3 regions of the Priestia sp. JSM ZJ58 genome follow, and region 3 is predicted to be linked to each of the others. Evidence: riboswitches for the same ligand, from Rfam matches in the RefSeq annotation. Region 3 holds a riboswitch; each other region holds the start of a gene.
What was found. A riboswitch is a leader RNA that binds a small molecule or an ion and turns the genes downstream of it on or off. The one in region 3 is predicted to bind S-adenosylmethionine.
Positions count from the first base shown of each region.

Region 1: linked by a shared signal. The riboswitch ahead of ACH6EI_RS21735 (methionine ABC transporter ATP-binding protein) and the one ahead of mtnK (S-methyl-5-thioribose kinase) in region 3 are both predicted to bind S-adenosylmethionine.
Region 2: linked by a shared signal. The riboswitch ahead of ACH6EI_RS13390 (Na+/H+ antiporter NhaC family protein) and the one ahead of mtnK (S-methyl-5-thioribose kinase) in region 3 are both predicted to bind S-adenosylmethionine.

Region 1 covers NZ_JBISEM010000002.1:62,739-73,593, forward strand. The annotation lists gene sufD (Fe-S cluster assembly protein SufD) at 1-715, opposite strand, end outside; gene sufC (Fe-S cluster assembly ATPase SufC) at 733-1,518, opposite strand; gene ACH6EI_RS21720 (carboxymuconolactone decarboxylase family protein) at 1,757-2,122, opposite strand; gene ACH6EI_RS21725 (MetQ/NlpA family ABC transporter substrate-binding protein) at 2,244-3,080, opposite strand; gene ACH6EI_RS21730 (methionine ABC transporter permease) at 3,098-3,766, opposite strand; gene ACH6EI_RS21735 (methionine ABC transporter ATP-binding protein) at 3,759-4,784, opposite strand; SAM riboswitch class I at 4,916-5,023, opposite strand; gene ACH6EI_RS21740 (thioredoxin family protein) at 5,204-5,503, opposite strand; gene ACH6EI_RS21745 (toprim domain-containing protein) at 5,518-5,868, opposite strand; gene ACH6EI_RS21750 (YusG family protein) at 6,050-6,295, opposite strand; gene gcvH (glycine cleavage system protein GcvH) at 6,375-6,758, opposite strand; gene ACH6EI_RS21760 (arsenate reductase family protein) at 6,894-7,250, opposite strand; gene ACH6EI_RS21765 (acyl-CoA dehydrogenase family protein) at 7,366-9,150, opposite strand; gene ACH6EI_RS21770 (acetyl-CoA C-acetyltransferase) at 9,174-10,352, opposite strand; gene ACH6EI_RS21775 (3-hydroxyacyl-CoA dehydrogenase/enoyl-CoA hydratase family protein) at 10,365-10,855, opposite strand, start outside.
Region 2 covers NZ_JBISEM010000001.1:2,526,174-2,537,028, reverse strand. The annotation lists gene ACH6EI_RS13420 (spore germination protein) at 476-2,053, shown strand; gene ACH6EI_RS13415 (spore germination protein) at 2,060-3,187, shown strand; gene ACH6EI_RS13410 (Ger(x)C family spore germination protein) at 3,171-4,382, shown strand; gene ACH6EI_RS13405 (YtoQ family protein) at 4,545-4,985, opposite strand; gene ACH6EI_RS13400 (ABC transporter ATP-binding protein) at 5,156-6,067, shown strand; gene ACH6EI_RS13395 (ABC transporter permease) at 6,060-6,827, shown strand; SAM riboswitch class I at 6,929-7,035, shown strand; gene ACH6EI_RS13390 (Na+/H+ antiporter NhaC family protein) at 7,121-8,431, shown strand; gene ACH6EI_RS13385 (hypothetical protein) at 8,471-8,599, opposite strand; gene ACH6EI_RS13380 (LacI family DNA-binding transcriptional regulator) at 8,724-9,683, shown strand; gene ACH6EI_RS13375 (transcriptional regulator SplA domain-containing protein) at 9,769-10,017, shown strand; gene splB (spore photoproduct lyase) at 10,129-10,855, shown strand, end outside.
Region 3 covers NZ_JBISEM010000001.1:3,503,951-3,514,805, reverse strand. The annotation lists gene ACH6EI_RS18345 ((Fe-S)-binding protein) at 1-588, shown strand, start outside; gene ACH6EI_RS18340 (LutB/LldF family L-lactate oxidation iron-sulfur protein) at 606-2,045, shown strand; gene ACH6EI_RS18335 (LutC/YkgG family protein) at 2,023-2,736, shown strand; gene ACH6EI_RS18330 (PAS domain S-box protein) at 3,022-5,178, shown strand; gene ACH6EI_RS18325 (methylated-DNA--[protein]-cysteine S-methyltransferase) at 5,198-5,701, shown strand; gene ACH6EI_RS18320 (hypothetical protein) at 5,702-5,866, opposite strand; gene ACH6EI_RS18315 (hypothetical protein) at 5,941-6,114, opposite strand; gene mtnA (S-methyl-5-thioribose-1-phosphate isomerase) at 6,307-7,365, opposite strand; gene mtnK (S-methyl-5-thioribose kinase) at 7,401-8,573, opposite strand; SAM riboswitch class I at 8,709-8,860, opposite strand; gene ACH6EI_RS18300 (carbon-nitrogen family hydrolase) at 8,952-9,734, opposite strand; gene ACH6EI_RS18295 (pyridoxal phosphate-dependent aminotransferase) at 9,847-10,855, shown strand, end outside.

The sequences.
Region 1 (10,855 bases), on a different contig from region 3:
TAGCTAAGTAGTCAACAGCTCCAAACGTTACTTTTGCATTGCTGTTAGCGAATACTTCCGTCACGATATTGACAACACCGTTTGACTCTTCAGCAGTAGCAATGTAGTTTTCTACATATGTTACTGAGCTGTTGTCTTCAGCTACAACAATAACATGGTTGAATAAAGCTGCTTCTTCATCTTCACGGACAAATACAGCTTGAAGAGGCTCTTGTACTTCTACATTTTTAGGAACGTATACAAATACACCGCCGTTTAATAACGCTGCGTTTAATGCAGTTAAACGGTGCTCATCTACTTTAACTCCGTCTTTCATGAAGTACTTCTCAACAAGGTCGCTATGCTCTTTAGCAGCTGTTTGAATATCTGTGAAGATAACGCCTTGAGATTTTAGCTCTTCTGTTAATGTTGAGTATGCAGCTGTTTGGTCACGCTGAACATATAGATTTTTAACCGCTTCTGTATCAATCAGTGCTTTAACCACTTCTGGAAGCTCGTCTACGGATGAGATTGTGCTTGCCTGTGAAGTGTGCTTGTCAAAAGCAGTAAAGTTCCATTTCGAAATGTTTGTTTTATCTGGCTTTGGAAGTGCAAGATCTTCTGCTTTCGCAAGAGCTTGTAAGCGAAGATCTAGCAGCCAACTTGGTTCATTAGCTTTTTTTGAAAAGCTGCTGATGTACTCTTGATCAAATGGTAATTTCGTATCAATAGTCATAGAGATCCTCCTAACTCTTAAGCTTCTTGCTCTACAGTTTCGTCTTCAATACCTAATTCTTGTTTGATCCAGTCATAACCTTCTGCTTCTAGACGCTGCGCTAATTCTGGTCCACCTGATTTTACAACGCGACCTTGCATCATAACGTGAACTTTATCTGGTGTAATGTAGTTTAATAAACGTTGGTAGTGAGTGATCATTAAGCAACCAAACTCGCTGCCGCGCAGTTCATTAATACCTTTTGATACAACTTTTAACGCATCGATATCTAAACCAGAGTCGATTTCATCTAAAATTGCAATTCCTGGTTGAAGCATCATTAATTGAAGAATTTCGTTACGCTTCTTCTCACCGCCAGAGAAACCTTCGTTTAGGTAACGCTGAGCCATGTCTTGATCCATTTCTAAGAAATCCATGTTTTTGTCTAATTGACGGATGAATTTCATTAGTGAAATTTCTTCCCCTTCTTCACGACGAGCATTAATTGCTGAACGTAGGAAGTCTGCGTTTGTTACCCCGCTGATTTCACTTGGATATTGCATCGCTAGGAATAGACCTGCACGAGCGCGCTCATCTACTTCCATCTCAAGTACATCTTCGCCGTCTAGCGTGATGCTTCCTTGTGTAACCTCGTATTTAGGATGTCCCATGATTGCTGAAGATAATGTTGATTTACCAGTACCGTTTGGTCCCATGATTGCATGGATTTCGCCGCCCTTAACTTCTAAATTAACACCTTTTAAAATTTCTTTACCTTCAATTGCAACATGAAGATCTTTAATTGTTAAAGTTGACCCTGCCATATTAAAACCTCCAGTTATAGACGTATATAGTAAAAAACGATATACCTATATCTTTTTAATTATTCTCATTTTATTCTCATTACAATCTTATAACAAATGAAAACTTATAGCAACCTTTTGACCCAAAAGGTTTTAAACCATTATGTACGTTTTTTAAGACTAAATCCACTCATAAAAAAGTTGCCTTAAAAGACTCGATAGAGCCTTCTAAGACAAGCTTTTTACCCGCTTTATTTACTTAGTGCGTGTGGCTAGTCAGTTCTGAAACACACTCTTGGACAAGCGTAACGGACTGACTCATCGCTGCGCCTCCGCCAAATGCCGCTGATACTCCGCATGCTTCTAAAATTTCTTGCTCAGTTGCACCTTGATCAATGCAGCCTTTTGTATGATAAATCATACAGTACTCGTCTTGAGCTACTACGCTGATTCCTAGCGCGATTAACTGCTTTTCTTTTTTAGAAAGAGAACCTTCTCCAAAACATGCTTCAGTAAACGCATTAAACGTTTTTGTTACTTCCGGCAATTTTTCGCTAAATTTCCCAACACCCATTTTATAATCATGAAGTGCTTGCTCAGTTGAATGACGTGCTTCTTGCTGCATAACGTCAGCTCCCATCATCAGTAAAGTTTTCACGGTTAGTATGCGTGAGAAAAATAAGAGTTATTCGTTTTGATGCATACAAAAAAGCACTTGCCCAGAGTGGGCAAGCGCTTTTCTTCTATTATTTATTTACCGGTAATACTCCGCCTTTGTATTTTTCTTTAATGTAGTCTTGAATTTCTTTAGAGTGAAGAACTTTTACTAAAGCTTTCACTGTATCTTTATTTTCGTCACCTTTGTGAACCGTAATGATGTTTGCATATGGGTTATTTTCTTTGCTTTCCACTGCGATTGGATCTTTTACTGGATCTAAACCAGCATCGATAGCATAGTTAGCATTGATAACAACAGCGTCGCCTTCATTGTTTTTGTACATTTGAGGTAACAATCCGCCTTCAACATCGGCTTTAAATTTTAAATTCTTAGGGTTTTCCACAATATCTTTAATTTGTGCGTCTGTTTTCTTTACGCCTGGTTTTAATTTGATCACGCCAGCTTTTTCAAAAATCGATAAAATACGTCCTTGCTCTGCTACTGCATCACGCATAATAACTGTGCCGTTTTTCGGAAGATCTTTTAAGCTTTTGTATTTTTTAGAGTAGATACCAATTGGTTCAATGTGAATGGCACCGGCACTTACGAAATCATACCCTTTTTCACCTTTATGATCTTTTAGCACTGAATTCATATAAGGAACGTGCTGGAAGTAGTTGGCATCAATTTCATTGTTTGCAAGAGCTGTGTTCGGTAAGATGTAATCTTGGAATTTTTTAATCTCTAAATCAATTCCTTGTTTTTCCAAAATAGGTTTTGCTTGTTCTAAAATTTCAGCATGAGGCGTATTAGATGCACCCACGACAATTTTCTTTTCATCTTTTGATCCATTGTTAGATCCACACGCCGCTAATCCTACTACTAGCGCAGATGTTAATGCTAAAGCTGAAAGCCATTTTTTCATAATAAATAATCCTCCCTTTATCTTTTATCAATTTTTGCAGTAATCGCATCTCCAATAAGTTGGATAATAAATACAATAATCAAAATTAAGATCGTAGCGGCTAGCGTTACGTCATTATGACTGCGCTGGAATCCTTCTAAATATGCAAGGTTTCCAAGACCTCCAGCTCCAATCACACCCGCCATTGCCGTATAGCCGACTAACGCAATGGTTGTTACTGTCAAACCGGAAATCAAAGCTGGCAGCGATTCAGGTAACAGCACTTTAAAGATAATAGTGCTTGTTGTGGCTCCCATTGATTTAGCAGCTTCAATAACACCTTTATCAATTTCACGCAGACCAATTTCTACAAGACGCGCATAAAATGGTGCTGCTCCAACAATTAAAGCCGGTAACGCTGCATTAGCGCCTAAAATACTTCCTACCAATGCTTTGGTAAATGGAATCAGTAAAACAATTAAAATAATGAATGGAATGGAACGAAAGATATTTACAACCGCCGACACAATGGCATATAAAGGTTTGTTTTGCCAAAGCTGTCCTTTGGACGTTAAAAATAAAAGCAAGCCCAATAAAATACCTAGAACAAATGTGGCTACAACTGAAATAGCCGTCATATATAGTGTTTCATTTGTCGCTTGAATAAAATCATCTAAAATAACGTTTGGAAATAGTTTCTCAAGCATTTGTCATTACCTCCACTTCTACCTGCTGCTCATGAATGTATGCAATGACTTTTTCAACTTCTGTTAATTCTCCGTCTAAATGAACGAACAACGTCCCGTATGAACCTGTTTGTGTATGAGAAATCTTTCCTTGCAAAATATTAATCGTTACATCAAACTGTTTTAAAATCGTTGTAATGAGCGGTTGCTCTGCTTTTCCGCCAACAAACGTCAGCTGAATAATTTGCCCGCTTGGATACAGCTCTTTTACTTGTTCAATCGTTTCAAACGTTTCCTCTGGTTCAGAAATCTGTTGAACGAATCGTTTTGTAATCGGCTGCTTAGGTTTTCTGAATACTTCTAGCACTTGTCCTTCTTCTACTACTGCCCCATTTTCCATAACGGCTACTCGATGACAAATTTTACGAATGACGTGCATTTCATGAGTAATCAATACAATGGTTAACCCTAGCTTCTCATTAATATCTACTAACAGATCTAAAATAGAATCTGTCGTTTGAGGATCAAGCGCTGATGTTGCTTCATCACAAAGCAATACTTTTGGATTGTTCGCTAGGGCTCGAGCAATCCCAACACGCTGCTTTTGTCCCCCGCTAAGCTGTGATGGATAAGCATCTTCACGCCCTTCAAGCCCGACTAGCTTAATAAGTTCGTCTACTCGTTTCATTCTTTTTTCTTTTGAAATCCCTGCTATTTCTAACGGAAAGGCAATATTTTCTCGTACCGTACGCGACCACAAGATATTAAAGTGCTGAAATACCATACTAATTTCTTGTCTAGCTTTTCTGAGTTTTCCGCCTTTAATTTTTCCAATATCATTACCTGCTACTTCGACCGTTCCTGTCGTTGGTGTTTCTAATCCGTTTAGCAAGCGAATCAAAGAACTTTTCCCCGCTCCGCTATAACCAATAATTCCGTAAATTTCACCTTGGTTAACGGTTAGATTCACATTATCAACAGCTGTTACTTGACCGCTTTTGGCCTGATAAATTTTTGTAACGTCTGTTAATGTAATCATATTTCTTCACCTTCTTTAATAAAAACTTAATTATGTTAGGTTGCCCTATAGGATGAAAAAGCCGTAAAACAATTTTCCCTATTAAAAAAGCCTCTCTGCGCATGACAGAAAGGCTCGATATTTAATCCTTTCTCTCATCTTTCAAAGCGCATAGCTTTGCAGGAATTGGCACCATTTCAGTTAGTCTGACGGTTGCCGGGTTTCACAGGGCTCAGTCCCTCCACCTCTCTTGATAAGAGTTCGCAACAATTATTTTGTTTTTGGGAAATATTCATTCATTTATGAACATTCATGAGTGTGATTTTAGCATGTGTCAGATAGGCTGTCAACAGATTTTGTTCTTGGGATAATATCCCAAGATTTCAACAGCCCCAACGGTTCGCTCTCTTTCCACTTCTTCATTTTAAACAAACGTTTGATTATCGAAGCTCCTCGAGTACGTGCTCGATGGAATGAAACGCGTAGAGTTTTTTTACCATTTCACCATTTTCCACTTCAATCAAACAAGGTACGCTTTCAATAGAAAATAATTCTGCTTTTGAAGGCATATAATTTAAATTGCTCATTCCGATGGTTACATCCGGCAGCATCGCTTCTGCCACGGTTAACATTTTTTTTGCCAGCTGACATGTCCCGCAAAAAGGCGTATGGAAAAAGATAAAGGCTCTTTCTCCTTCTTTTAACTGATCATCCAGCTGTTTTTCGCTCCATTCTTGCATGTTGCTCATTCCTTTTATGTTAAAAATTCTGCATTAACATCGATATTGGCACTCAGCAATACTGTTGCTATGTGATGTCTAGGGGCGGCAGCAACTTCTCGGTACATTTTATCAATATATAGATGCTCTGCTTCCGGAAGCTCTCGTTTAAATTGTTTTCTCAGCTTATTCCCTGAATCATCAGAGTCAACGAGTATGTATACCTCTTTGTTAAACGTACAGTCAATAATTTCATCCAGCTTTGATAAACTAATCGTACCGTTTGTACAAATAATTTCAATTGGTTCTCGAATGATATCTTGAATACGCTTTTTATCTGACTTTCCTTCGACAATAATTACTTTTTCAATTTCAATTAGCCCCATTTTCATCACCCATAATCGTCAGTTGTATAGTAACATCATTTCTTTATGCTATACAATATTCGTTAATGTATCACAGTTCACCTGTTTTTTAAAAGAAATTTGCAAGAAAGAACTCTTTTAAAAGGCAGTTTAGGCCATATTATTTCCATAAAACAAGAAAAACAGCGGCAGTTGCCACTGTTTAGCACCATCCTGCTTCTTCGTCGCAGTCTGTATATTTTTGCGTTTCACCTTGTTTTTGTACGTCCGCATATTGATAGAACTTATTATTTTCTTGCGAATATCCTTCTTCAAAGCGGTATTCATTGCCGCTTGTCCCATAACTAACTTCACCAATTGGCTGCTTATCAACATATAATTTCATACCGCCGTCATGAAATTTAGCTGTAACGCGATCTGTAACGTCCATTTTTTGTTTTTCAAACATAAAAAGACACTCCTTTAGCTTGTTTACTAATAGAGTGTCCAGTCAAAAACTTTTCATAAAGACAATTTATGGAGGAGTATTATCCTTCGTTTGTCATTTCTTCGTATTGCTCTGCTGTCATCAGCTTGTCTACTTGAGAAGCATCAGATGGTTTGATTGTAATCATCCATGCTTCTTCGTATGGAGATTCATTAACAAGTTCAGGACTATCGCCTAAGTTGTCGTTTACTGCTACAACTTCACCGCTAATTGGTGCGTAAAGCTCAGAAACTGTTTTTACTGATTCAACGCTACCAAACGGCTCGTCAGCTTCTACTGTTGCTCCTACTTCTGGCAATTCAACGAATACGATGTCTCCAAGCTCAGCTTGAGCGAAATGTGTAATACCTACGCGGACAACGTCTCCTTCTGTTTTTACCCATTCATGCTCTTCAGAATAACGCAAATCTTTTGGTGTACTCATCTTAATCCCTCCAAAATATGTATCGTAATTTGTTTATATAAAAAGCGCCTTCAACGTGGAGAACACTTTCTACAACCTAAAATAACTTCCTATTAACAGTGTAACGTAAAAGGTAAAAATTTTCTATTTGAAAACTTACTTCCACACGTCCTCAAACTGCTCTTCTTTGAAACCAAGCGTTACTTTTTGTCCATCTGCTAGCAGCGGACGCTTAATTAACATGCCATCTGAAGCAAGAATAGACAGAAGTTCGTCTTCACTCGCACTGCTTACTTTATCTTTAAGACCTAACTCGCGATATTTTTTACCGCTTGTATTAAAGAATTTTTTTAATTCTAGGCCGCTGTTCTGATAGTAAGCTTGCAGCTGCTCTTTTGTTGGCGGATTTTCTACAATATGAATTTCTTCATATGCTACTCCGTTATCATCGAGCCACTTCTTTGCTTTTCGGCACGTACCGCACTTTGGATATGAATAAAAAAATAATGACATTTCGTCAACCACCCTTTATTTTAAGCTTTTTTCGTATTTTAACACATCCTTTATCATTTACCTAGATAGAGGCTTCTTAAACAAAAAGGAGCTCGCAAAACGAGCTCCTTTTTCCTTAAACTGTGAACTTCTCTACTTCTAGAAGCGTTTTTGCAACCTCGCGCTTTACGCTAATTACATTGATTGGTGTATAGCGAGTTAATTTGCGAAGAGACGAAAGCATGACTCTAAGCGTATCACCTTGTTCAACGCCAATTAACGTTTCTTTTGCATCTGCTTCGATTCGATTAAATGCTTCTTGGCAGAATACTTGCGTGTATTTTAATTTTAAGCTGTTTTGATCTACTCCTGTTTTGGAAATGGCTTTTTCAGTACGTAAAACAGTAGATTCCATTGCATATACGTTACTAATCATATCAGAAATATTAACGAGAATTTCTTGTTCTTTTTCTAATTCTTTGCCATACTTTTGTGCAGCTAATCCCAAAAGCAAGAGCGCAATTTTCTTCCCGTTTTGCACAAGCATTTTTTCTTGATCTAACGGCTCATTTCCTACTTCCTGCGGCATAAGCATCATCAATTCTTCTTGAAGCGTTTGTGCTTTTTGAAGCAGTGGAAGCTCTCCTTTTAACGCTTTGCGTAAATATGTGCCTGGTACTAAAAGACGGTTAATCTCATTTGTTCCCTCAAAAATACGATTAATGCGAGAATCGCGATACAGACGCTCAATTTCATACTCGCTCATAAAACCGTAGCCTCCATGAAGCTGCACGCCTTCATCTACAATGTAGTCAAGAGCTTCCGTGGCAAACACTTTATTTAATGAACATTCGATAGCATATTCAGCAATGGAAGCAGCAATTTGTTTTCCGTCTTTTTGCTGTTCTTCTGAAAGCTGGCCCATATGGTCTTCAAAAAGTCCTACCGTACGATATACAGAGCTTTCAGTTGCATACAATTTAGAAGCCATTGTGGCTAACTTTTCTTGTGTTAATGAGAATTTAGCAATTGGGGTTTTAAACTGCTGACGCTGGTTAACGTATTGAGACGTAATTTCTAACGCACGTTTCCCTGCTCCAACTGCTCCAACTCCAAGCTTATAGCGCCCAATATTTAAAATGTTAAAGGCAATCACATGGCCTTTTCCAATTTCACCTAGCACGTTTTCTTTTGGAACAAGCGCATCTTCAAGAATCAACGTTCTGGTTGATGAGCTTTTGATTCCCATTTTCTTCTCTTCCGGGCCAACCGAAACGCCTGGAAATTCGCGTTCAACGATAAAAGCAGAAAATTTATCGCCGTCAATTTTTGCGTACACCACGAATACATCAGCAAATCCAGCATTCGTAATCCACTGCTTTTCTCCATTTAACACATAGTGTGTACCTTCTGCGTTAAGGCGAGCTGTTGTTCGAGCACCGAGAGCATCCGAACCAGAACCCGGTTCAGTCAGCGCATAAGCCGCTATTTTTTCCCCTACCGCTAAAGCAGGTAAATATGCTTGTTTTTGCTCTTCTGTTCCAAATAAGACGATTGGCAATGACCCAATTCCTACATGAGCACCATGAGTGATGGAAAATCCGCCTGCTCGAGACATTTTTTCAGCAATTAAAGCCGAAGTAATCTTATCTAAACCAAGCCCACCGTATTCTTCCGGTACATCTGCACCAAGCAAGCCTAATTCACCAGCTTGTTTTAATAGCTTTACAGAACGGTCAAATTCATGCTTTTCTAAATATTCCACTTGCGGAAGGACTTCATTTTCTACAAATTCATCTGTCGTCTTGGCAATCATTTTTTGTTCAGATGTATAATCCTCCGGCGTGTAGACGCGGCTTGCATCGCCTTCTTCAATTAAAAAACTTCCACCTTTAATCATTTGTTTTGTTTTATTTGACATGTTCATATCCCCCTTTGAAATGATTATGCTAACAATTCAAATACACCAGCAGCTCCCATTCCTCCACCAATACACATGGTGACAATTCCAAACTGCTCATTTCGACGCTGCATTTCGTGCATTAAGCTAAGAGTCAGCTTAGCTCCAGTACAGCCTAATGGATGACCTAAGGCAATAGCGCCTCCGTTTACATTTACTTTATCTTCATTAATATTTAATTCACGAATAACGCCAAGTGCTTGAGAAGCAAATGCTTCATTTAATTCAAACAATCCGATATCAGAAAGCTCCAGCCCTGCTAGTTTAAGAGCTTTAGGGATGGCAGCTACCGGGCCAATCCCCATTACTTCAGGCGGAACTCCTCCAACTGCAAATGAGCGAAACTTAAGCAAAGGCTTTAAGCCTTCTGCTTCAGCTTGTTCTTTATCCATTAGAAAAACGGATGCAGCTCCGTCACTTGTCTGCGAAGAGTTTCCAGCTGTGACGGATCCTTTAATCGAAAAGGCTGGACGAAGTTTCCCTAATACGTCCGCAGTTGTGCCAGGACGAACTCCTTCATCTTGAGAGAACATCAGCTTTTGTTCACGTAGCTTATTGTTTTCATCGATTTTCCGAAGCGTCACTTCCACGGGAACAATTTCGTCGTTAAACTTCCCTTCTTGAAGTGCTTTTGCTGCTTTTTGATGGCTGCGTACGGCAAATGCATCCTGGTCTTCACGTGAAATGCCGTATTTCATCGCCACTTGTTCTGCTGTATGTCCCATGCCCATATAATACTCCGGCGCATTTTCAACCAGCTGAACATTCGGACGCGCTACGTTTCCAAACATCGGAACAAAACTCATTGATTCTGCTCCTCCAGCTAACACTGCTTTGGCTTGCCCTAGCATAATTCGTTCTGCACCGTAGGCAATACTTTGCAAACCTGATGAACAATAACGATTAATCGTTATTGCTGGCACCGTATAAGGCAAACCTGCAAGAGCGCCAATATTTCGAGCCATATTCAAACCTTGTTCTGCCTCAGGCATCGCACAACCAATAATTAAATCATCAATCGGTCCTTCGTATCCGCCTGCTCGGCGAAGAGTTTCTTTAACCGCAATAGCTCCCAAATCATCAGGTCTAACACTTGCCAATGAACCTTTTTTTGCTTTTCCGACCGGTGTCCTAGCACCTGCTACAATAACTGCTTCTCTCATTTTTTCTCCCCCTTAATTGCGCAGTGGCTTTCCTTTAACTAACATGTGCTGCATACGTTCTTGAGACTTCGCTTCTCCAACAAGGCTTAAAAATGCTTCTCTCTCTAAATCAAGCAAATACTCTTCATCCACTTCGGAACCAAACGCTACGCGTCCTCCAGCTAATACAAATGCTAACTTACTAGCAATTTTGTAATCATGTTCTGATATATATCCTGAATATTTCATGGATTGAGCTCCTAGCAGCAACGTTGCATATCCTGTTTCTCCAACGACAGGAACTTTAGTTTTTACAGGCGGTTTATAGCCCGTGTCGTGTAAAGCAAGGACTGAGTTCTTTGCATCATTCAGCAAGTGATCTCCGTTTACACTGATAGCATCATGGCGGTTTAAAAAGTTTAGCTGCCTAGCTTCTGCAGCAGAAGTAGATACTTTTGCAGTAGCAATTGTTTCAAATGTTTTATTGGCAATTTGCTGAAGATCGAGCGTTACACCGTTCGGTA
Region 2 (10,855 bases), 980 kb from region 3:
TAAAATTATACCATTCTTTTGAGATAAGAGCGATATGAATACAATATTTCAAACATAAAGTGTAACCGACACTTTAAGCACTCGTCAACCATTTAAGGGATTTTTTGAGCGGTAACGCTTGATTATTCTAGCATTCACCAAAACTTTGAGCAGCAAACTAGTATATCTAAGCCTTCAGTAAGCAGCTCTTTTTCATTTTTAAGATGGATGTTGTATTCCTTTGTATAAGAAACAAAAAGAAGAATAATACTACCTGGTAAATAAAAGAATTTCTATGAAGTAAACACTGATATTTTACGGATGCTTATTTCTAAAATTGCTTTGATATGGACATAAATAGGGTGATGATTATGTGGAAATTAGTTGTTTCCTATCTTCCAGAAGGGCCAGTTTTTATACAAGCAGTTCTGGTTTTTTTCATCCCGTATATAATCTACAAATTATTAAGCGGGATTCGTAATTCAGAGGAAGAGTGATGAAAGTGAAAAAATGGAGATCAACAATAAAAAAAATAGGAAACCATGCGAATGAAAAGGAAAACAAACAGGAATTTACATCTCAAAATTCATCTAATCATGTTACGGATCATTTAGCTTTAACTCTAAAAGCAGTTAAAAATGAAATTGGTCATAACTCCGACGTTCATTTTCGGGAGTTTATTATAGGACGTACAGGCATTCAGGCAGCTATTATTTTTGTAGAGGGGCTATCAGATAAAGATCTTATTGAAAAACATATTTTGTCATCATTGATGGCTGATTTTTCAAAAGAATACCAACAAGATCAGCTTTACGTAAAGGAAAGCCTTTCAAAACAGTTTATTAAAAGCCAAGTATTATCAATCAGTGATGTAGAAGAGGTTCATTTCATTAAAGAAGTAACATCAAAAGTCTTAACAGGATCTACGGCTCTTTTAATTGACGGAATATCACCTGCCTTAATTCTTGGTACAAGCAAAGTGAAAACAAGGACGATTGAAGAGCCCGTATCAGAAGCATTAGTGAGAGGGCCGAGAGTAGGCTTCACTGAATCTTTAAGTGATAATACTTCTTTATTAAGAGGAAGCGGAGACATTGAAAATTTGTCGCTGGTGAAATTTCAAGTAGGAAAGCGTTCCAAAAAAGACTTAGTTGTTGCTTACATAAAGGAAATTGTTGATCCAGAACTAGTTGAAGAAGTAGAAAAACGAATTAAAAAAATTGATCTTGATAATGTACCGGAGTCAGGATATGTGGAACAACTCATTGAAGATAATTACCTTAGCCTATTTCCTCAGGTGCAGAATACGGAGCGTCCTGATCGTGTAATTGCTGCTTTGATGGAAGGGAGAGTAGCCATCTTATTAGACGGGACGCCTTTTGCTTTGATTGCCCCCGTTACGTTTAGCATGATGCTACAGTCGCCGGAAGATTATTATGAAAGGTGGATTCCCGGTACATTTATTCGTTTTCTTCGTTATATTGCAGTAGTTCTTTCCCTTTTTACACCGGCTTTGTATATTGCTTTTATTTCGTTCCACCCAGGGATGATTCCGACTAAATTGGCTATTTCCATTATAGGAACAAAGTCTGGAGTGCCGTTTCCAGCCCTTATAGAAGCCTTATTCATGGAAATAGCTATCGAAATCTTGAGAGAAGCTGGACTCAGATTACCAAAACCAATTGGTCCAGCAATGGGAATTGTCGGTGGATTAATTATTGGAGAAGCTGCTGTGCAGGCAGGGATTGTTAGCCCTATTTTAGTGATTATTGTGGCGTTAACTGCCATTTCATCGTTTGCTATTCCGCAATATAGCGTCGGGATTTCATTGCGTATTCTTCGCTTCATAGCTATGCTATGTGCTGCCATACTTGGATTATACGGCGTCGTTTTATTTTTCCTTTTTATGACCAGTCATTTGGTGAAACTAAAAAGTTTTGGCGTATCTTACATGAGTCCAGCGGTACCCTATCGTTTAAGTGAATGGAAAGACTTGATGGTCCGTATGCCTCTTATGATGATGAAAAGACGTCCAAAGATGATGCACACCAAAGATTCTCTACGAAAAGGATAGCAGCTTATGATAAAAGGAAGTGAATCAGAGGTAATGATAAATTCAAAAGATCGTATTACGACGCCACAAACAGCTATTATTGTCATCAATTTTATACTTGGAACTGGTATTCTGACGTTGCCTCGAACAGCTGCGGAACAAGTGAAAACACCAGATGTGTGGTTAACTGTTATTCTAGGAGGAATAGTCACCATGATAGCAGCGATAATCATGGTGAAGTTAAGCCGGAAATTCCCTGGAAAGACGTTTTATCAATACAGTAAAGAAATTACAGGGAAATGGTTGAGTAAGTTAATTAGCTTACTTATGATAGGTTATTTTTTACTGCTTGGTGGTTTTCACGCCCGTTCATTGGCAGAAGTAACCGGATATCTCTTGCTGGAAGGAACGCCGACGTGGGCTATTATTATGCCATTTATGTGGATAAGCCTCTATTTAATTAGAGGGGGCATTAATCCGATCGCTCGACTGTTTGAAATTATATTCCCTATTACCGTTATTCTTTTTTTACTGGTAGCTTTTATGAGTATGAAAATATTTGAAATAGATAATCTGCGCCCCGTACTTGGATCAGGAGTCCTTCCTGTATTAAAAGGGGTAAAAACAACTGCTCTTGCATTCACCGGTCCTGAAGTCATGTTAATCATTTTAGCTTTTATGAAAGAACCGCACAAAGCAGGAAAAGCTGTGCTAGTTGGAATTACTATTCCTATATTTATTTATGTGATTACTGTTGTAATGGTGATTGGAGCGTTATCGATTGATGGAGTAGTAATAAGAACATGGCCAACGCTTGATTTAATAAGGAGTTTTGAGCTGACAGGCTTGATTTTTGAACGATTTGATTCCTTGCTTCTAGTTGTATGGATCATGCAGATGTTTGCTTCTTTTACTATTAACCATTACGCCGCTTCATTAGGACTGTCTCAGCTTTTCAAAAAAAACATTCATCCATTTATGTATGGTTTGCTTCCGGTCATATATCTTATTTCCATGATTCCTAAAAATATTAATGATGTATTTAAATTGGGAGATATGATTGGCAATATCGCCTTAGTTTTATTTGGCTTTTTGCCGCTGCTTCTTCTCATTATTTCAAAAGTAAAGGGAGTAAAATATGAAACAAACCTTTAACCATTTCCAGTACCTATTGGTTTTGTTTTCTGTTTTTTTGCTCTTTCCTCTGGCAGGCTGCTGGAGCAGTCATGAAATTGAAGAGCAAAGTTTTGGAGTGGGTGTGGCCTATGATAAAGGTAAGGAGTCCATAGCTGAAAAAGAATTTGATGAACAAGGAGAAGGGTATACTAAAAAGAACCTGATTACGTCAACTTATCAACTTATCACTCCTCAAGTCGCAAGTTCAACCACTAAACAAGGAGGACCGCAGCAGAAATCTTACGTAAATATTTCGGAAACAGGAGATTCTCCTTTTCAAATGCTTCGTGAATTATCTTTAAGAAGTGACACTCCTTTAACTAGTCCTCATATGAAAGTAATGGTTATCAGTGAGGCCCTTGCACGAGCGTATAGTTTAGAGCAATTAGTGGACCAAACTCTTCGGGACAATGATTTTAGACCTAGTTGCCTTGTGTTTATTAGTAAAGGAAGAGCTAGCGACACGTTAGAATCAAAAACAGCAGGAGAGATCCCAGCTTTTCACCTGTATGGAATGATAGACAATACGTATCGAACAACGCGGGTTTTACCGCCCATGCCGCTTATTAAATTAGCAAGCAAGATTCAAACTGGATCTAGTTTTCTATTGCAAAATGTATTATCAGCAAATGGAGAAATCAAATTTGCGGGTGCTGGTATAATTAAAGGGGAAACAAGCAAAATGATTGGTTTTTTGAATGAAGAAGAACTAGATGGTTTGGCTTGGATTACAGGGAAAGGGAAAGGCGGGCTAGTAAAAAGCTTTGATAAAAAGACCGGTCAGCTGATTGTATATGAAATAGAGTCTATGAAAAGTCACATTCAACCCCATGTTAAAGGAGATAATATCTCTTTTGATGTACACATTGAATCAGTGGGAAGGCTATCTGAAAGTTGGATGACCTCAGGGAGCTCTTTTAATAATCAATTTTTACAGAATGCGCAAAAAACTTCAGAAAAAAAAGTAAAGTACCTGGTAAGAAACGTACTAGAAAAAATGCAAACAAAATATAAAGTTGATGTTGCAGGTTTCGGAAATCAATTGAGAATTAAGCAGCCTAGAACATGGATGAGGGTCAAAGGAAATTGGGATCAAACATTTAGTGAAGTGCCAATTAACTATGATGTGAAGTTAACGATTAAAGATTATGGAGCATCCGGGTCAAAAAAGTAAGCACCCGACTGTAACTTTGCTTATCGTTATGTCAAAAATGAAAAAAACCTAAAAAAATAATAATCTCGGAACTTCCCACGAAATACTCATCGTATGCTTCGTACAGAGCCTTCAACAAACAACAAATAAGAGCTGCCGGTTTTCGACAGCTCTTATTTGTTGTTATTCAAAAATATAAGCTAGTGCTTGAAGAGCCTGTTCTGGCGTTTCGACTACAACTTGGGCTTTGTTTGACAGTTCTTTAAGCGGGTGGTGCAGTTTTTCAGGGCGAACCAAAATTAGCGGTTTATCTAATGCGATGGCTGTCGCTGCATCCATTGAGCTGTTCCACTGCTTGTATTTTTCACCAAATAAAGCAATGACCACATCAGATTTTTTAAGGAGCACCTGCGTGCGTAAATTATTAATTTGAGAAGCAGCTTCATCTTTTAAGACAGCGTTAGGCTGTTTTCCTAAAATTTCTTCTCCAATGTTGTCGGAGCGGTCATGGTCTGTCATGGGACCGACAAAGGTAAGGGGAAGGTTTAATTGTTCCGCTTGGTTTTTAATTTCGTCTCGCCAGTTATCGTGAATTTGCCCGGCAAGGTATACGGTTAAGTTCATTATGTAGAAGTCCTCCTCTAACTAAAGTTTGTTTTATTTTATCAAATGTAAGCGGATAATACGAATGATTTGAATGAGCTACTTTTCCAAAAATAAGGTTATAGTAGACAAATAGTTAAAAAAGAGAAACAATAGAAGGCGTATTGCTAATTAAAGAAAGGATGTACATGATGACAGAAACAGTGCTACAAGTAGATCATGTCAGTAAAGTAATTGGGAAGAAAACCATTTTGCATGATGTATCCTTATCGGTTGAGCGCGGTGAGATTTTCGGGTTGCTTGGTCCGAATGGCTCTGGAAAGACAACGCTAATTCGTACCGTCGTAGGACTCATTAAAGAAACAGAGGGAACGATTACCGTTAACGGCTTTCCTTTAAAGGAACAGTTTACATCAGCTATGAAATCAATTGGAGCGATTATTGAAAACCCTGAGTTCTATGATTATCTGACGGGCTATCAAAATTTAAAACACTTTGCTAATATGCATGAAGGCATCACATTAGAACGCTTGGATGAAGTCATTGCGCTAGTAAAACTTGAAAACAGCATTCATGCAAAAGTGAAGACGTATTCTCTTGGGATGAGACAGCGTTTAGGAGTAGCTCAAGCTATTTTACATAAACCTGCATTGCTTTTACTAGACGAGCCAACAAACGGTCTAGACCCAGCGGGAATGAGAGAATTTCGTACATATTTACAAACGCTTTGCAGGGAAGAAGGAATTTCAATTTTAATCGCGAGCCACTTATTAAAAGAGGTAGAAGCACTATGTGACCGCGTTGGTATTATTCAAAACGGCGAGTTAAAAGCTATTCAAGATCTATCTCCAAATCGTCAAGATCAAGGGATGTATGTAGAATTTGAAGTATCTGACGCGCAAAAAGCAGCGGATCTTTTATCTCAAGAATTCCAAGTAACAATAAAATCCGATAGTATTGACGTAGTGATTATGAAAGAACAAATTCCAGCTGTGAATAGAAAATTAGTGGACAGCGATATTTTAGTCTACCGAATCACTCCTGTTCATGAGACGCTTGAAGATTCCTTTATGTCCGTTACGGAAGGAGAGCATCATGCTTAAGTTAATTCAAAATGAACACATGAAATGGTTTCACAAAAGAAGTACAAAAATCACGTTTATTACAATCGGCATTTTAACTCTTTGTATGGCTCTTTTAGTGAAGAAAGTGTCAAACAGTGCAGGAACAGAAGACAACCTCTTACACTTCTTGTCATTTAGTTCGGGTATGCTGATTCTCGTTCAATTTTTCGCGCTTGCTGTTGGAGGGTCAATGGTTGCAAAAGAGTTTGAAGCAGGTACCATTAAGCTTCTTTTAATTCGCCCGGCTAGACGCTCAACGATTTTAGCATCCAAGTATCTAACCCTCATTTTAATTAGCTTATATTATTTACTAAGCTATTTGCTTTTTTCGTTTGTATGGGGAGCATTGTTCTTTGGCTTTACCAGTCTAGAAGGAGATGCGCAGCTGCTTAAAAACATTACGCTTACGTATGACAGTGCGTATATGGAAACGTTTATGATGATGACGTTTGCTTTTATGCTGTCGTCTTTATTTAGAAACAGCGCGCTTGCTTCTAGTCTAGCTATTGTCGTAAGTATCGGGGCGAAAGCAGTAACTGGAATAGTATCACAGTTTGGTTTATGGTGGGGGAAATTTTTACTGTTCGCCAACACAAACTTTGTGCAGTATATGGACGGAATGAAGACGATGTTTGACGGCATGACGATTCCATTTTCAATCTTCATTTTAGTTGCACACTTTGCCTTCTTTATGGGCGTAGCTTGGGCAGCGTTTTTAAAACGTGACGTAGCTAATTGATGTGAGAATTTTCACACTATATATTTTTCTAAAATAGCATTTGACAATTAAATAAAAAGAGATTACAGTAGTGAAAGACTATTTTTAAAACAACTATAAACTTCTTATCAAGAGAGACGGAGGGACTGGCCCTATGATGTCTCGGCAACTGGCTGTACGCAGTGCGGTGCCAAATCCAGCAGACGATGTTTCGTTTGGAAGATGAGAAGGGTAATCTTATGATACAAATAAGAGACCTCTTCTTATCAATAAGAAGAGGTCTTTTTTTATTACGTAAACAAGAGGTGTTAAGAATGGAACAACAAAAAGGAAACGGCTGGGCGCTGTTACCGCTGGGTGTCTTTTTAGTCCTGTTTGTCGGATCAGGAATTATAACGGGAGATTTTTATAAACTGCCTGTATTAGTAGCCATTATCATTGCAGCCATTGTGGCGCTGGCTATGAACCGCAAAGATTCATTTAATGTAAAAGTGGAGCGTTTTGCTAAAGGAGCAGGGCATCCTGATATCATTATTATGGTGCTTATTTTTATTTTAGCAGGTGCTTTTTCTCAAGTTGCTAAAGGCATGGGAGCTGTTGATTCAACGGTAAACTTAGCTCTGTCTGTGCTTCCGCAAAGCTTAGTGGTAGTTGGAATCTTTGTTATTGGCGCATTCATTTCAATTTCGATGGGAACGTCAATGGGAACAATCGCTGCGTTAGGGCCTATCGCTGTAGGGATCAGTGAGCAAGCGCATGTATCCATTACATTGGCAATTGCCGCTGTTATTGGTGGTGCAATGTTTGGAGATAATTTATCTATAATCTCTGATACAACCATTGCGGCAGTTCGTACGCAAAAAACAAATATGTCAGATAAATTAAAAGTAAACTTTTTTATCGTACTTCCTGCAGCGATTGTTACGGTAGTTTTATTACTTGTAATGACGCTAGGCAATACATCATCAGTAGAAATTAAAGGTTTTAGCTGGTTTAAAATCTTGCCTTATGTCGGCGTACTAGTTGCTGCCATATTTGGTGCAAACGTATTAAGCATTTTAACCGGAGGAATTGTATTAGCCGGCGTGATTGGATTAGCTGACGGAAGCTACACGCTTTCTTCTCTTGCTAAAACTGTGACAGAAGGTATTGGCGGAATGTCGGAATTAATTATTTTATCTCTTTTAATTGGCGGAATGGTTGAACTCATTCGCTATAACGGCGGTATTCAGTTCTTATTGAACTTATTAACACGACGCATTCAAACAAAAAAAGGCGGAGAATTCAGTATCGCTGGATTAGTAAGTTTAACCAATTTAGCCACGGCTAATAACACGATTTCAATTATTACAGCAGGTCCGTTAGCGAAAGAAATCGCTGATAAGTATTCAATTGATAATCGTAAATCAGCCAGTCTGCTCGACTTGTTTTCATGCAGCGTTCAAGGGCTTATCCCTTACGGTGCACAAATGCTTCTAGCAGCAGGATTTGCTAAAGTTTCACCGATTGAGATTATTCCATTTACATTCTATCCAATGTTAACAGCGGTTTGCGGTATCATTGCGATTGTAATTGGCTTTCCTCGTTTAAATAAAAAATCAAAATCATCTAAAGAAGTTGCGTAATATCAAACCCTTAAAAAGAACATTCTTTTTAAGGGTTTTTTACTGTTTGAAAAAATCAGTCGGCTTTTCTTCATCTAGCTCCTTCCAAAGTGTCTCATTTTGTTTAAGTGCATAAGCCGCTCCTCCGATTTCAATTCCGCATAATAAAATGAATAATAAAATACCCATGATATGACCTCCTTATATAAGTGAATAAAAACATGATTGTAACGGGTTTAGCTTATTGCTGTTTCACTTTATAATGAGAATAAAGTATGAAACGCGTTTCAGCGCAAGAGAAAAAGGTGAAAACATGACAAATATCCGAGATATCGCAAAAAAAGCTGGTGTATCTGTTTCGACCGTGTCACGGGTTTTAAATCATCATCCGTATGTAAAAGAAGAAAAGCGCCGTCTGGTAGAAGAAGTAATTCAAGAACTTAATTACGAACAAAATATTAATGCCGTTCACTTATCAAAAGGGAAAACAAATATGATTGCCGTCGTCTTGCCTTTTATTAACCATCCTTATTTCAGTCTGCTTTTAGAAGGAGTGGCCTCTCAAGCATTAGAAAAGCAGTATCAGCTTGTTATTTGTCAGACGAACTATGATGTAAAAAAAGAAGAAGAAGCGCTTCATATGCTAAAAACAAAGCAGGTTGATGGAGTGATTATTTGTTCTAGAGCAAGCAGGTGGAGCACGATTGAATATTATCAGCAGTACGGGCCGATAGCCGTGTGCGAAAACGTACAAAATCGTTCTATTCGCTCCGTATACGTTGATCATTATGCAGCTTTTAAGAAAGCGCTCATGTATTTAAAAGAAAAAGGATATACGGATATTGGCTATTGTATTGGAAGAATGACGGGTACAAATAGTCAACAGAGGCAACAAGCATACAAAGAATATGTAGAAAGAATAAATCAGCCTTATCATCCAGAATGGGTTTTTCAAGGCTGTTTGAACGTGACAGACGGTGAAAAAGTGGTGGAAAAACTAGTGCAGATGAAAAATCGGCCTCAGGCGCTTTTAGTAACAAACGATCAAGTAGCTATCGGAATAAAAGCTCAGTGCGAACAAGCTGGTATGTCAGTTCCAGGCGATTTAGCTATCATTGGTTTTGATAATCATCCGCTTTCTTCTTATTTACAAATTACAACGATCGAACTTCCGCTTAAAGAAATGGGAGAAACGCTTTTTAAACTAGTCGGGAGCAAGGATCTTCAAAAAATTGAGCTTCCTTTTCGGTTTATCGAGCGTAAAAGCGTATAAATTCTTGATGACGTTATGGGGTGTTTTTACCGGATAAAATGAGCAAAAGCGGACATCATACGAGTAAAGTAAGAAGAAAAGGATGATGATCGTGGAGAAAAAAGAATATCAAGTGGGAGATCAAGTATTTGTTATTTATCGAAATCCTCATACGGCAAACGTTGCCAATATTAATCAAGCTGAAATTGTTGAACATCCTGAAAACAAAGGCGAAAAAGCGCTCTTTTTACATGAGTCTTATCATTTGTTAGCTGAAGATGATGCGGTGTATTCAACGTATGAAGAAGCAGAGAAAATGTATAACAAGATATTTGATTATGAACAATATGACTGACGCAAGGCTCTCTTAAACAGAGAGCTTTTTTTGTGTGAAAAATAATTACCAAGGATAGAGTCTTTTTGTTTTTCAAACGCTATTAGTATTAGAAAAAAGGAAGTGTACATGATGATAAAACCTTTTGTACCTCAATTAGTATACATTGAACCAGGGGCAATGGAGTACCCGCTTGGTGTTCAATTAAAAGAAAAATTTGAGAAGATGGGAATTGAGATTCGTCAAACAACTTCTCATAATCAAGTGCGTAATATACCGGGAAAAAATGATTTGCAAAAATATCGGAATGCCAAGTCTACTTTAGTAGTTGGTGTGCGTAAAACCTTGAAATTTGATACATCTAAACCGTCAGCTGAATATGCAATACCTTTTGCAACAGGGTGTATGGGGCACTGTCACTATTGTTATTTGCAGACAACAATGGGAAGCAAACCATATATTCGCACGTATGTGAATGTTGAAGAAATATTAGGTCAAGCAGAACAATATATGCAGGAAAGAGCCCCTCAAATAACGCGATTTGAAGCGGCTTGTACATCTGACATCGTAGGAATTGACCATTTAACACATTCATTAAAACGCGCGATTGAATATTTTGGAGAAAGTGAACTAGGTCAACTGCGCTTTGTGACTAAGTTTCATCACGTGGATCATTTATTGGATGCTAAACATAATGGTCGCACGCGCTTTCGCTTTAGCATAAATGCAGATTATGTTATAAAAAACTTTGAACCTGGTACATCTCCTCTCGATTACCGGATTGAAGCTGCTAATAAAGTCGCAAAAGCGGGATATCCACTTGGTTTTATTGTGGCCCCTATTTACATTCATGAAGGTT
Region 3 (10,855 bases):
CCTGCGTATAACAGCGGTTACGTAAAAGAATCAAAAGAAGCAATGAAAAACATGATAAAAGCGTTTGAGCATGCAGAGTACGTTGTATCTCCATCAGGCTCGTGTGTGACAATGTTTAAAGAGTATCCTCATCTTTTTAAAGGTGATGCTGCATGGCATGAGTCTGCCGTGAAGCTTGCTGATAAAACGTATGAGCTAACGGATTTTATTGTAAACGTTTTAAAAGTAGAAGACGTGGGAGCCAGCTTAAATGGGAAAGCCACTTATCATTCTTCCTGTCATATGACGCGTTTGCTAAACGTAAAAAAAGAACCTTTTACACTATTAAACAATGTAAAGGGTCTTGAAATGGAGAATCTTGAAAACAGTCATAACTGCTGCGGATTTGGCGGGACGTTTTCGGTTAAGATGGGGCAAATCTCTGAACAAATGGTCGATGAAAAAGTGGGCTGTATAGCTAAAACAAACGCGGAGTACTTAATTGGAGCTGACTGCGGCTGTCTTATGAATATTGGAGGAAGAATTGAACGAAAAGGACAGCCTGTAAAAGTGATGCATATCGCTGAAGTGTTAAATAGCAGAATGTAAAGAAAGGAGAATACCGAATGTCTATGAAAATAGGAAACGATCAGTTTAAAAAACGCGTCGATGACGGAGTCAATAATGCGTTTATGCGCTTTGCGGTTTCAGGTGCTCAAGAGCGCTTAAGAAGCCGTAGATTAGATGCGGCGGAAGAATTAGGGAACTGGGAAGAATGGAGAGCGCTTGGCGAAGAAATTCGTCAGCATACGCTTGAAAATTTAGATTACTATTTAGAGCAGCTCACGGATAATGTAGCTAAACGCGGAGGCCACGTTTTTTTCGCTCAAACAGCTGAAGAAGCGAATGAGTACATAAAAAATGTAGCGAGGCAAAAGCAGGCAAAGAAAGTCGTTAAATCCAAGTCAATGGTTACAGAAGAAATTCATATGAACGCTGCTTTAGAAGAACTGGGCTGTGAAGTTATTGAAACGGATTTAGGAGAATATATCCTGCAAGTAGATGATCACGATCCGCCTTCTCATATCGTAGCTCCTGCACTTCATAAAAATAAAGAACAAATTAGAGATGTATTTCAGGAAAAGCTTTCTTATAAAAAAACGGAAAAACCTGAAGAACTAGCTCTTCACGCCCGGGAAATGCTGCGAAAAGAATTTTTATCAGCTGATATTGGCATCACGGGATGTAATTTTGCGATTGCAGAATCTGGGTCTATTTCACTTGTAACCAATGAAGGAAATGCAAGGTTAACAACTGCCCTTCCTAAAACGCAAATTACGGTTATGGGAATGGAACGAATTGTGCCAACGTTTGAAGAGTTTGAAGTGTTGGTAAGCCTTTTAACTAGAAGTGCAGTAGGTCAGCGGCTTACAAGTTACGTAACAGCGCTTACAGGGCCTAGACTTCCAGGGGAAGTAGACGGACCGGAAGAATTTCACCTAGTGATTGTGGATAACGGACGATCTGCGATTTTAGGAACTGAGTTTCAATCTGTTTTACAGTGTATTCGCTGTGCGGCATGTGTGAATGTATGTCCCGTGTATCGCCATATTGGAGGGCATTCATATGGATCTATTTATTCAGGTCCGATTGGAGCTGTATTATCTCCTTTGCTTGGAGGCTATGAAGACTACAAAGAGCTTCCATATGCCTCAACGCTATGCGCAGCCTGTACAGATGCCTGTCCGGTCAAAATTCCGCTGCATGAGCTATTGCACAAGCATCGTCAGCGAATTGTCGAGAAAGAAGGAAAAGCACCTATTTCGGAAAAGCTGGCGATGAAAGCATTTGGCTTGGGAGCAGCTTCTTCTTCTCTATATACAGTGGGCGCTAAAGTAGCACCGGCAGCTCTTACTCCTTTTATGTCAGGAAGCAGTATTTCCAAAGGACCTGGTCCATTAAAAGCGTGGACGGAAAGCAGAGAGTTTCCGGCGCCTACAAAAGAGCGCTTACGAGATTGGTTTGATAAAAGGAGTGATGATGATGAACGGAAGCATTCAAAATAGAGACAGTTTTTTAGACAATATTGCGGCTAATCTTAAGCGAAGCAGGCGAACAAGCGGCGTAGTAAAGCCCCAATGGAAGCATGCTCCTCAGCATGAGGTCTACCGCAGCTATTCGCCAGATCAATTAAAGAAAGAGCTTGAAAACCATTGCGAACGTATTCATACTCGCTATGTAGAAACATCATCACAACACTTGCCAGCTGTCCTTGAGGAAGCCGTAGCGAACTATGGAAATGGTCTTGTGAGCACGTGGGATGATCCTAGGTTTTCCGAATATGGATTGAATCTGCTGATGGAGAAATGGGAAACAAGCAGTAGCCTTCACGTATGGAATTCTGCAAAAGGCGATGAGAATATTAAACTAGCTGAACAAGCAAATGTAGGCATCACATTCAGTGATTTGACGCTAGCGGAATCCGGCACAGTTGTTTTGTTCAGCAGCGCTGCAAAAGGACGATCGGTCAGTTTGCTGCCGGCCACTTATATTGCGATCATTCCTCAAAGCTCCATTGTCCCTCGCATGACACAAGCTGCTGAAATGATTCATGAAAAAGTAGAGCGAGGAGAAACGATTGCTTCTTGCATTAACTTTATTACGGGACCGAGCAATTCAGCTGATATTGAAATGAATCTAGTCGTTGGCGTGCATGGACCTATTCAAGCCACTTATATTGTAGTGAATGATCGATAGAGGCTGGGGAAAACGTATTTTAGCCGAAGTGAAAAACGAACCGTGAATCAAACATGTTGATTCACGGTTCGTTTTCTTTGTTATGTTGAGCATAGGTTTCATTTTGTTATGTCCCAGCCTCTTTTATTCATGCTCCTTTTTTAAATAACGGGAGAATGTGAAGAAATGTCGCATTTTGAATAAACGTGACTAATTTTAAAAAGGTAAAAAGCAAATCTTGTAGAATACTAAGTCTATAGATAAAAGGTGGGGAAATGGGAAGTGCAAAAGAAAGGAGCAATGAGCATGTCACCACACAGAGAATTAACATCTGAAGCTGCGCAAAAGCAGCAAGGTGAATTAGAGCAGCTACGAGCTATTTTTAATGACGTATTAGATGCCATTGTCGTATTTGATGAGTATTTTCAAGTTATAAATGCAAACGAATCAGCCTGCGGGCTGTTTGAAAAAACAAAGGATGAGCTATTAACGTATCAAATGAAAGATTTTCTCATGTATTTTCCGTATGACATGATTGAAGCGTACTATCCAGCGCTTTTAGAAGAAAGCTATTTCAAATATGAAGGCGCGATGACGCTTCAAAGCGGCATGATGAAACATGTTGAATTTACTTCACACAAACATAGTCACATGTCGGGCATTATTGTGTGTACATTTCGAGATATTACGCAGCACAAGATGATGGAAAATGAAAGGTTTATTAGTCATCATATGTTTATGGATGTATTTAATGAAGCGGTAGATGGAATTGTTATTTTTGATCGAACTGGTCAGCTTATCGACGCGAACCCTTCATTTTGCGAGCGATTAAATTATACAAGAGCACAGCTTTTAACTAAAACGTTAGAAGAGCTTGTAGAACCTACTTATCATTATAAAGTGAAAAAATTATGGAGAACTCTGCATCAAGAAGGAAAGACAAGCGGCGAGCTGCCGATTAAGCTCGAAAATGGAGACGTTACTTTTTTTGAATTTACCACAACGGCTAATATATACAGTCAATACTATATGTCCATTATGAGAGACGTGACGGAAAAACGGCTGATGGAGCAGCAGCTGTTGAGAAGCGAAAAAAATTTCAGGGCTATTTTTGAAAATGCGATTGAAGCCATTTTGATTTGGAAAGACGATGGGGAAATCTTAAACGCTAATCTTGCTTCGTCCCGTACATTCGAGCTGCCGTTGAACAAATTGATTGGAAGTAATTTGTATACGTTTATCGATAAGCAAAGCTTTAGTGCATTAAAAATGCTGCAAACATTTCAAAAAGAAGGAGAAATTCGCAATCAGCTTCCTTTTTACATGCCAAATGGAGAAATCAAACAGTTGGAATTCACAGGGAAAAAAGGCATTATAGAAGGAGACCATTTAACCATTTTTCGAAACATTAGTGAACGTACAAAAATCGAACAAGAGCTTCGGAATAACGAAGAGAAATTCAGACAGATTTTTAATGGTTCGATCGATGGGTTAGTTTTATGGGACGGCAAGCGAAATATTATTGATGTGAATTCTTCTCTTTGTGATATTCTCGAACTCAGCAAAGAGGAGATTTGTGCGCATTCCATGGAGGATTTTATTTCTTCAGCGAATTTAGATGCGGTCATTGAGCATAAAGAAACAATTGAGCAAAAAGGGGAAGCTGAAGGAGAGATTACGTACGTTACGGGGAACGAAAAAGTTAAAAATATCGAATTCTCTACGAAAAAAGATATCTTGCCAGGTCTATATATGACGCTTTTAAGAGACGTAACGGAACGAAATCAAATGCAGGAGCAGATTCGGAAATCGGATACGCTTCAAGTAGTCGGACAGTTAGCAGCTGGGATTGCGCATGAAATCCGCAATCCGATGACGGCTTTAAAAGGGTTTGTTCAGCTGCTAGAAAGCAGCATTCAAGAAGATCACTCTCTTTATTTTGATATTATTAAATCCGAATTAAAAAGAATCGAAACCATTATTACAGAGTTTCTAGTACTCGCTAAGCCACAGGCCGTAAAGTTCGAAAAGAAAAATCTAGCTGCGGTTGTTAAAGAAACGATTGATTTATTAAATGCTCAAGCGCTTTTAGAAAATATTCAGTTTGAACTAAGTGTGTCCCCTCAGCTGCCAATGGTATACTGCGAGCCGAACCAAATTAAACAAGTACTAATAAATGTAATTAAAAACGCAATTGAAGTCACGTCAAACGGGGGAAGAATTTTTGTTGAAGTCTATTCTACAGAGCCGCACTACGTGACGGTCTCCATTCGAGATCAAGGAGACGGAATGCCCGAAGAGCGCATCAAGCGCTTAGGAGAACCATTTTATACGACAAAAGAAAAAGGAACGGGGCTTGGTTTGATGGTCTCATATAAAATTATCGAAGAACATAAAGGGCGAATTGAAGTGGAAAGCAAAATAAGAGAAGGAACGGCTTTTCGTGTTATTCTTCCAGCCTAATTAGAAAGGATAAGCGAGTATGTACTATGGAGAAATGAACTTATTTTCTGATTTGAAAATTTATATTGTAGCCTCGGAAAAAGGGGTTCAACATATTTGGTTTGATAGCGATGATCACAACGAGCAACTTAAAAAACTTGTCCATGACGAGAATTATCACCTTGTGAAAGAAGCGAAGCGGCAGCTTCAGGATTATGCTGAAGGGCGCACGCTAACATTTGATGTGCCTTTGGATATAAAAGGAACAGACTTTCAAAAAGAAGTGTGGTTAACTCTTAAAGGTATACCTTATGGACAAACGTGGTCTTATAGTGATGTAGCGGAGTCTGTTAATCGCTCTAAAGCCGTAAGGGCTGTGGGACAAGCGAATCGTCGAAATCCACTGCCTATTATTTTACCTTGTCACCGTGTTATTGGTAAAAATGGAGCTTTAACAGGTTATGCAGGTTCCCAAACTCATATAAAAGAAAAACTATTAATGCTTGAAAGAAATGTAGCAAAAGGCGCTCTGGAGTTAAAATAACTATTCACCGTCTAATTTCCAGCCTTCTCCTTGCACAAACACACCGTCAATTTGCTGAGGAGAAGGGAGGGAATTTAGTTCTTCATCTTTGGATAAATCGAATAGCTGATATTGCTGCTTGCGATTCAACGCTTTGTTTTTATCCGTTTTTTGCTCTGCACTCATATTTACTCCCCCTTATTCAAAAAGAATCCCCTATAATATATGTAGAAAAAGCAGAGAGTACTGTTACAATTGTGTTACAAATGCAGCCGAAAAGCACTGTTTAATAACAGAGGTTGAGACATAACAAAATTAATGCCATCTAAAGACGAACAACTCGTACACATGAGCTGAATCGCTTGTGACACCGACGTTGATTTCCGTGCAAGACTTCGCTTTCCGCGGGCGGCCGCTGAGCCTCCTCGTCGCATACGCTCCTGTGGGGTCTCACCTGTTCCGCTTTTCCCGCAGGAGTCTTCGCCTTGCCCTCCAATCCACTGTTAGAAGGAACGAAACAGATGAAACTACATTCACCATAACAAAAAAAACGAACCATTAATCAAACGTGTTGATTAATGGTTCGTTTTGCAGTGGGGCTAAAATACTTTTGTCTCAGCCTCTTGTTATTGAGCGGATTGCAGCAAAACTTTCTGAATGGATTCAAAAGACGGGGAATGGATAACTCCATGCTCTGTAATAATGGCCGTAATCAGTTCGCTTGGCGTCACATCAAAAGCTGGATTGTACACAGAGATTCCGTCTGGAGCAATTTGCGTATCTCCAATGTGCGTTACTTCTTTAGGTGAACGTTCTTCAATAGGGATACTGCTTCCGTCTTGAATAGATAAATCAAATGTGGACTGCGGCGCTGCTACGTAAAATGGAATACCGAATGCTTTCGCTAAAAGAGCAAGTCCGTACGTTCCAATTTTGTTAGCCGTATCGCCATTCGCTGCAATACGATCAGCTCCTACAATAATTCCATTGATTCCTTTTGTTTTAATGGTATGAGCGGCCATATTATCCGTAATCAGCGTAACGTCTACTCCCGACTGCTGAAGTTCCCATGCGGTTAAGCGGGAACCTTGAAGTACGGGTCTTGTTTCACAGGCAAACACTTCAAGCGGAATATCCCGCTGTTTAGACAAGTGAAAAGGTGCTAATGCTGTTCCGTAATAAGCGGTAGCAATTGAACCAGCATTACATATGGTCATGATTTTATCTTTCTTTTTGAATAAAGATAGAGCATGATCGCCAATTCGGTAGCACGTTTCTTCATCTTCTACTTGAATTTGAATCGCTTCATGAACAACTTTTGTTTTAGCTTCATTAACGGACGAAGCGGATTCAGCGCTTTTCGCTACGCGGTCCAGTGCCCAAAATAAATTGACGGCAGTCGGGCGTGAACTAGCTAAATACTGTTGATCAAGAGCTAGCTTTTTGTTAAATTCCTTGACTGAATCCGTGTCATAGCTAAGCGCAGAAAGAGCAAGACCAAAAGCCGCCGTAATGCCAATTGCAGGGGCTCCGCGTACTTTCAAGGTAGTGATAGCATCCCATACGTCTTTAATGGTTTGCAGCTTAATATATTCAACTTTGCCAGGAAGCTGCTGCTGATCTAATAAAGTAATATATGATTCATTCCATTCCACTGAGCGCGGAAGTGATAGTGTATTTGTCATGCTGATACCGATCCTTTCATTGTGTACATTATTCGTTATCGAAGTAAATGTTCAAATTCATTTGGTGAAACGTCTTGTTGATGCAGAAGCAAATAGCGTCCAATTTTTAACGCAGTACGTTTAGCGTTAATTTTTCTTTCTTCTAAAGAAATTTCGTCTAAGTCCGCCACGTGAGCTAAGCCAATCGTACGTCGAATGATTTCACACCCTGCATACCCAACAGCATCTTGCCACGTTTGCGTTAAAATTTCATGTAACAAGCGCTCATCTTTAGCGAAAGGTTCAGTGTTTTCAGAATGCCAAAGCGCAGTAAAGGTATCTTTAAATACGTTCCATGTGTTCGTAATGTGTGCAAATAATGGTTCGCGATCTGTTTCTCGAGAAAGAGCATTTAAAAATAAATTCGCAACAAATTGGCCTAAATCGAATCCAAACGGACCGTAAAAAGCAAATTCTGGATCAATCACTTTCGTTTCTTGACTGCTAGCAAATATGCTTCCTGTATGTAAATCACCGTGAATTAGCGTTTGGGCATTTGTTAAAAATTTATATTTTAATTTTGCTGCTTGTAGCTTTACATCTCCATCGTTCCACAATTCTTCTACATCAGGACGCAGCGCTTCTTCAAATTCATTTGTATCGATATCAAAAAAAGGATCTGTAAAAACTAAATCTTCCGTAATATTGCATAAGTCCGGATTGCTGTACTTGACGACTTCTTCTTTTTTATCCTGAGGCTTTAAGGCAAAATCCGACGTTTTGAACGCAATATGTCCTAGAAAAGAACCGATATGCTGTGAAAGCAGGGGATAACTTTCTCCTTGAATAAGTCCGGCGCGGGAAATCGTTAAATGAGACAGATCTTCCATGACCGTAACAGCAAGCGTTTCATCGTGGTAATACACAGCTGGTACGAGTTCAGGGGTAAATGCACCGAATTGCCTGAGCGCATTGCTTTCAATCGTGGCACGGTTCAAGGATAGAGGCCAGCTTTCGCCTACAACTTTTGCATAGGGAAGTGCTTGTTTGACGATAATGGATTTATTCGTTTGATCATTTATGATGTGAAAGACGAGATTTAAGTTGCCATCACCGATTTCACGGGCAGTCAGTGCTTCTGTGGCATCAAAGAGACCTAGCTTTTTCACAAGTTTGATTGCTGAAATTTCTGTTAAAGGCTGATACTTCTCTGTTTTTGTTGTTGACATTAGAATCCCTCCATAGTTTATTAAACTGATTTGTTTACTAAGTTAATAGGTTTAAGAATGTATGGAGGCTTTTATAATTTTAGAAAATATAAAAGCCTCTTTCGTTGGAAAGAGGCTTGATTGTAGTGTTCAAACCTCTTATCTGCCAGAAAGAATTACTTTCTGTTGGAATTAGCACCGTGCCTTTGTAAAAACATGTTTTACGGGTGTGATCCATCTTAGGATGGAATGACGGTCGGTTGCTGGGCTTCACAGGGCCAAATCCCTCAGCCAACTCTTGATAAGAGTACGATTACTTATTCAATTTTGATTTGTTTGAAAATTTTATGTTATCTGGTGAAAATCGTATCATGCAAAAAAACGGCTGTCAATACATAATTAATAAAATTCTGTGCGGCGATCTGTAAAGACAGGAATTTGTTTACGAATTTCTTTTACAAGTTCCAGGTTAACGTCGGCACTTAAAAGTTCTTCGCTATCGCCAGCTTCAGCGATTATTTCTCCCCACGGATCGATGACTAAGGAATGTCCGGCAAATGTATTATTAGGATCTTGGCCTACACGATTACACGCGATTACATAGCATTGATTTTCGATTGCGCGGCTAATGAGCAGTGCTTTCCAATGGGCAAGTCTTGGAGCCGGCCACTGAGCAACAACAAATAAGACTTCTGCTCCGCTGCTAGTATGCACGCGAATCCATTCTGGAAAACGAATATCGTAACAAATAACTCCTGCGCATAAAGACTGTTCAAGTGTAAAAAGATTTTTTGCTGTTCCTGCTTCTAGATAGAGGTGCTCATCCATTAATTTAAATAAGTGCAGCTTACTGTATTGTGACACTTCACGACCTTTTCGGTCAAAAATATACATCGTATTTGTGACGCCTTGCTCTGTTTTTTTCGCGATCGAACCTGCTACAATATTTACTTCGTTCGTTTTAGCAAATTGAGAGATTAATTGCTTGGCCTGCTGTCCTTCATCATCGGCAATTTCGTCTAGCCGCGTCAAATCATAAGCTGTATCCCATAGCTCAGGAAGCACAAGGATGTCAGGGTTTTCTTTCAGAGCTTCCGTCATTTTTTGTTGAATATATTTTCGGTTTTTAGTTGGGTTTCCAAACGCAATATCAAGCTGCAAACACGTGATTTTTACACTCACTTTATCATCCGTCCTTTTTGTAGTAGTTGAAAAAAATGACTTTACAAGTTGAGTATTACAATATATTATTTGTGACTAGAATTTCAAGAATTTTTTGAGAAGGTGTGCGATGATGAAACAATTTGAGCAATCGGAACTATTAAAAAGTTTACCAAAACAATTTTTTGCATCACTTGTAGGCAAGGTAGGAAAAGTAATGGCCCAAGGGCACGACGTTATTAACTTAGGGCAGGGCAATCCTGATCAGCCTACTCCTTCACATATTGTAGAAACACTGCAAAAAGCAAGTGCTAATCCTATGCATCATAAATATTCTCCATTTCGGGGGCACCAGTTTTTGAAAGAGGCCGTTGCGACTTTTTATAAACGAGAATATGGCGTTGATGTGGATCCTGAAAAAGAAGTAGCTATTTTGTTTGGCGGGAAGGGTGGACTTGTTGAAATCCCGCAGTGCTTATTAAACCCTGGAGATACGGTGCTGGTTCCGGATCCTGGATATCCTGATTACTGGTCTGGAGTAGAGCTTGCAAAAGCAAAGATGGAAGTGATGCCGCTCACGGCTGAAAATCATTTTCTGCCCGTATACGAAGAGATAGGTGAACGTGCTAAAGAACAGGCAAAGCTCATGTTTTTAAACTATCCGAATAATCCTACCGGTGCAGTGGCAACGGCAGAATTTTTTGAAGACACCGTGGCGTTTGCTGCCAAGCACGATATTTGTGTGGTACACGACTTTGCCTACGGAGCCATTGGATTTGATGGTAAAAAGCCAATCAGCTTTTTACAGACTCCTGGTGCAAAAGAGACGGGAATTGAAATTTATACTCTTTCTAAAACGTATAACATGGCGGGATGGCGAGTTGGATTTGCTGTAGGAAATGAAAGTGTAGTAGAAGCTATTAATCTTCTTCAAGATCATATGTATGTCAGCCTCTTTGGGGCGGTTCAAGAGGCAGCAGCGGCAGCTCTGTTAGAATCTCAACAATGTGTGAATGATTTAGTTAAGCGCTATGAATCTAGACGCAATACCTTTATTCAAGGGCTTCAAGAAATTGGTTGGGACGTTACATCTCCAGCGGGTTCCTTTTTTGCATGGCTAAAAGTTCCTAAAGGATATACTT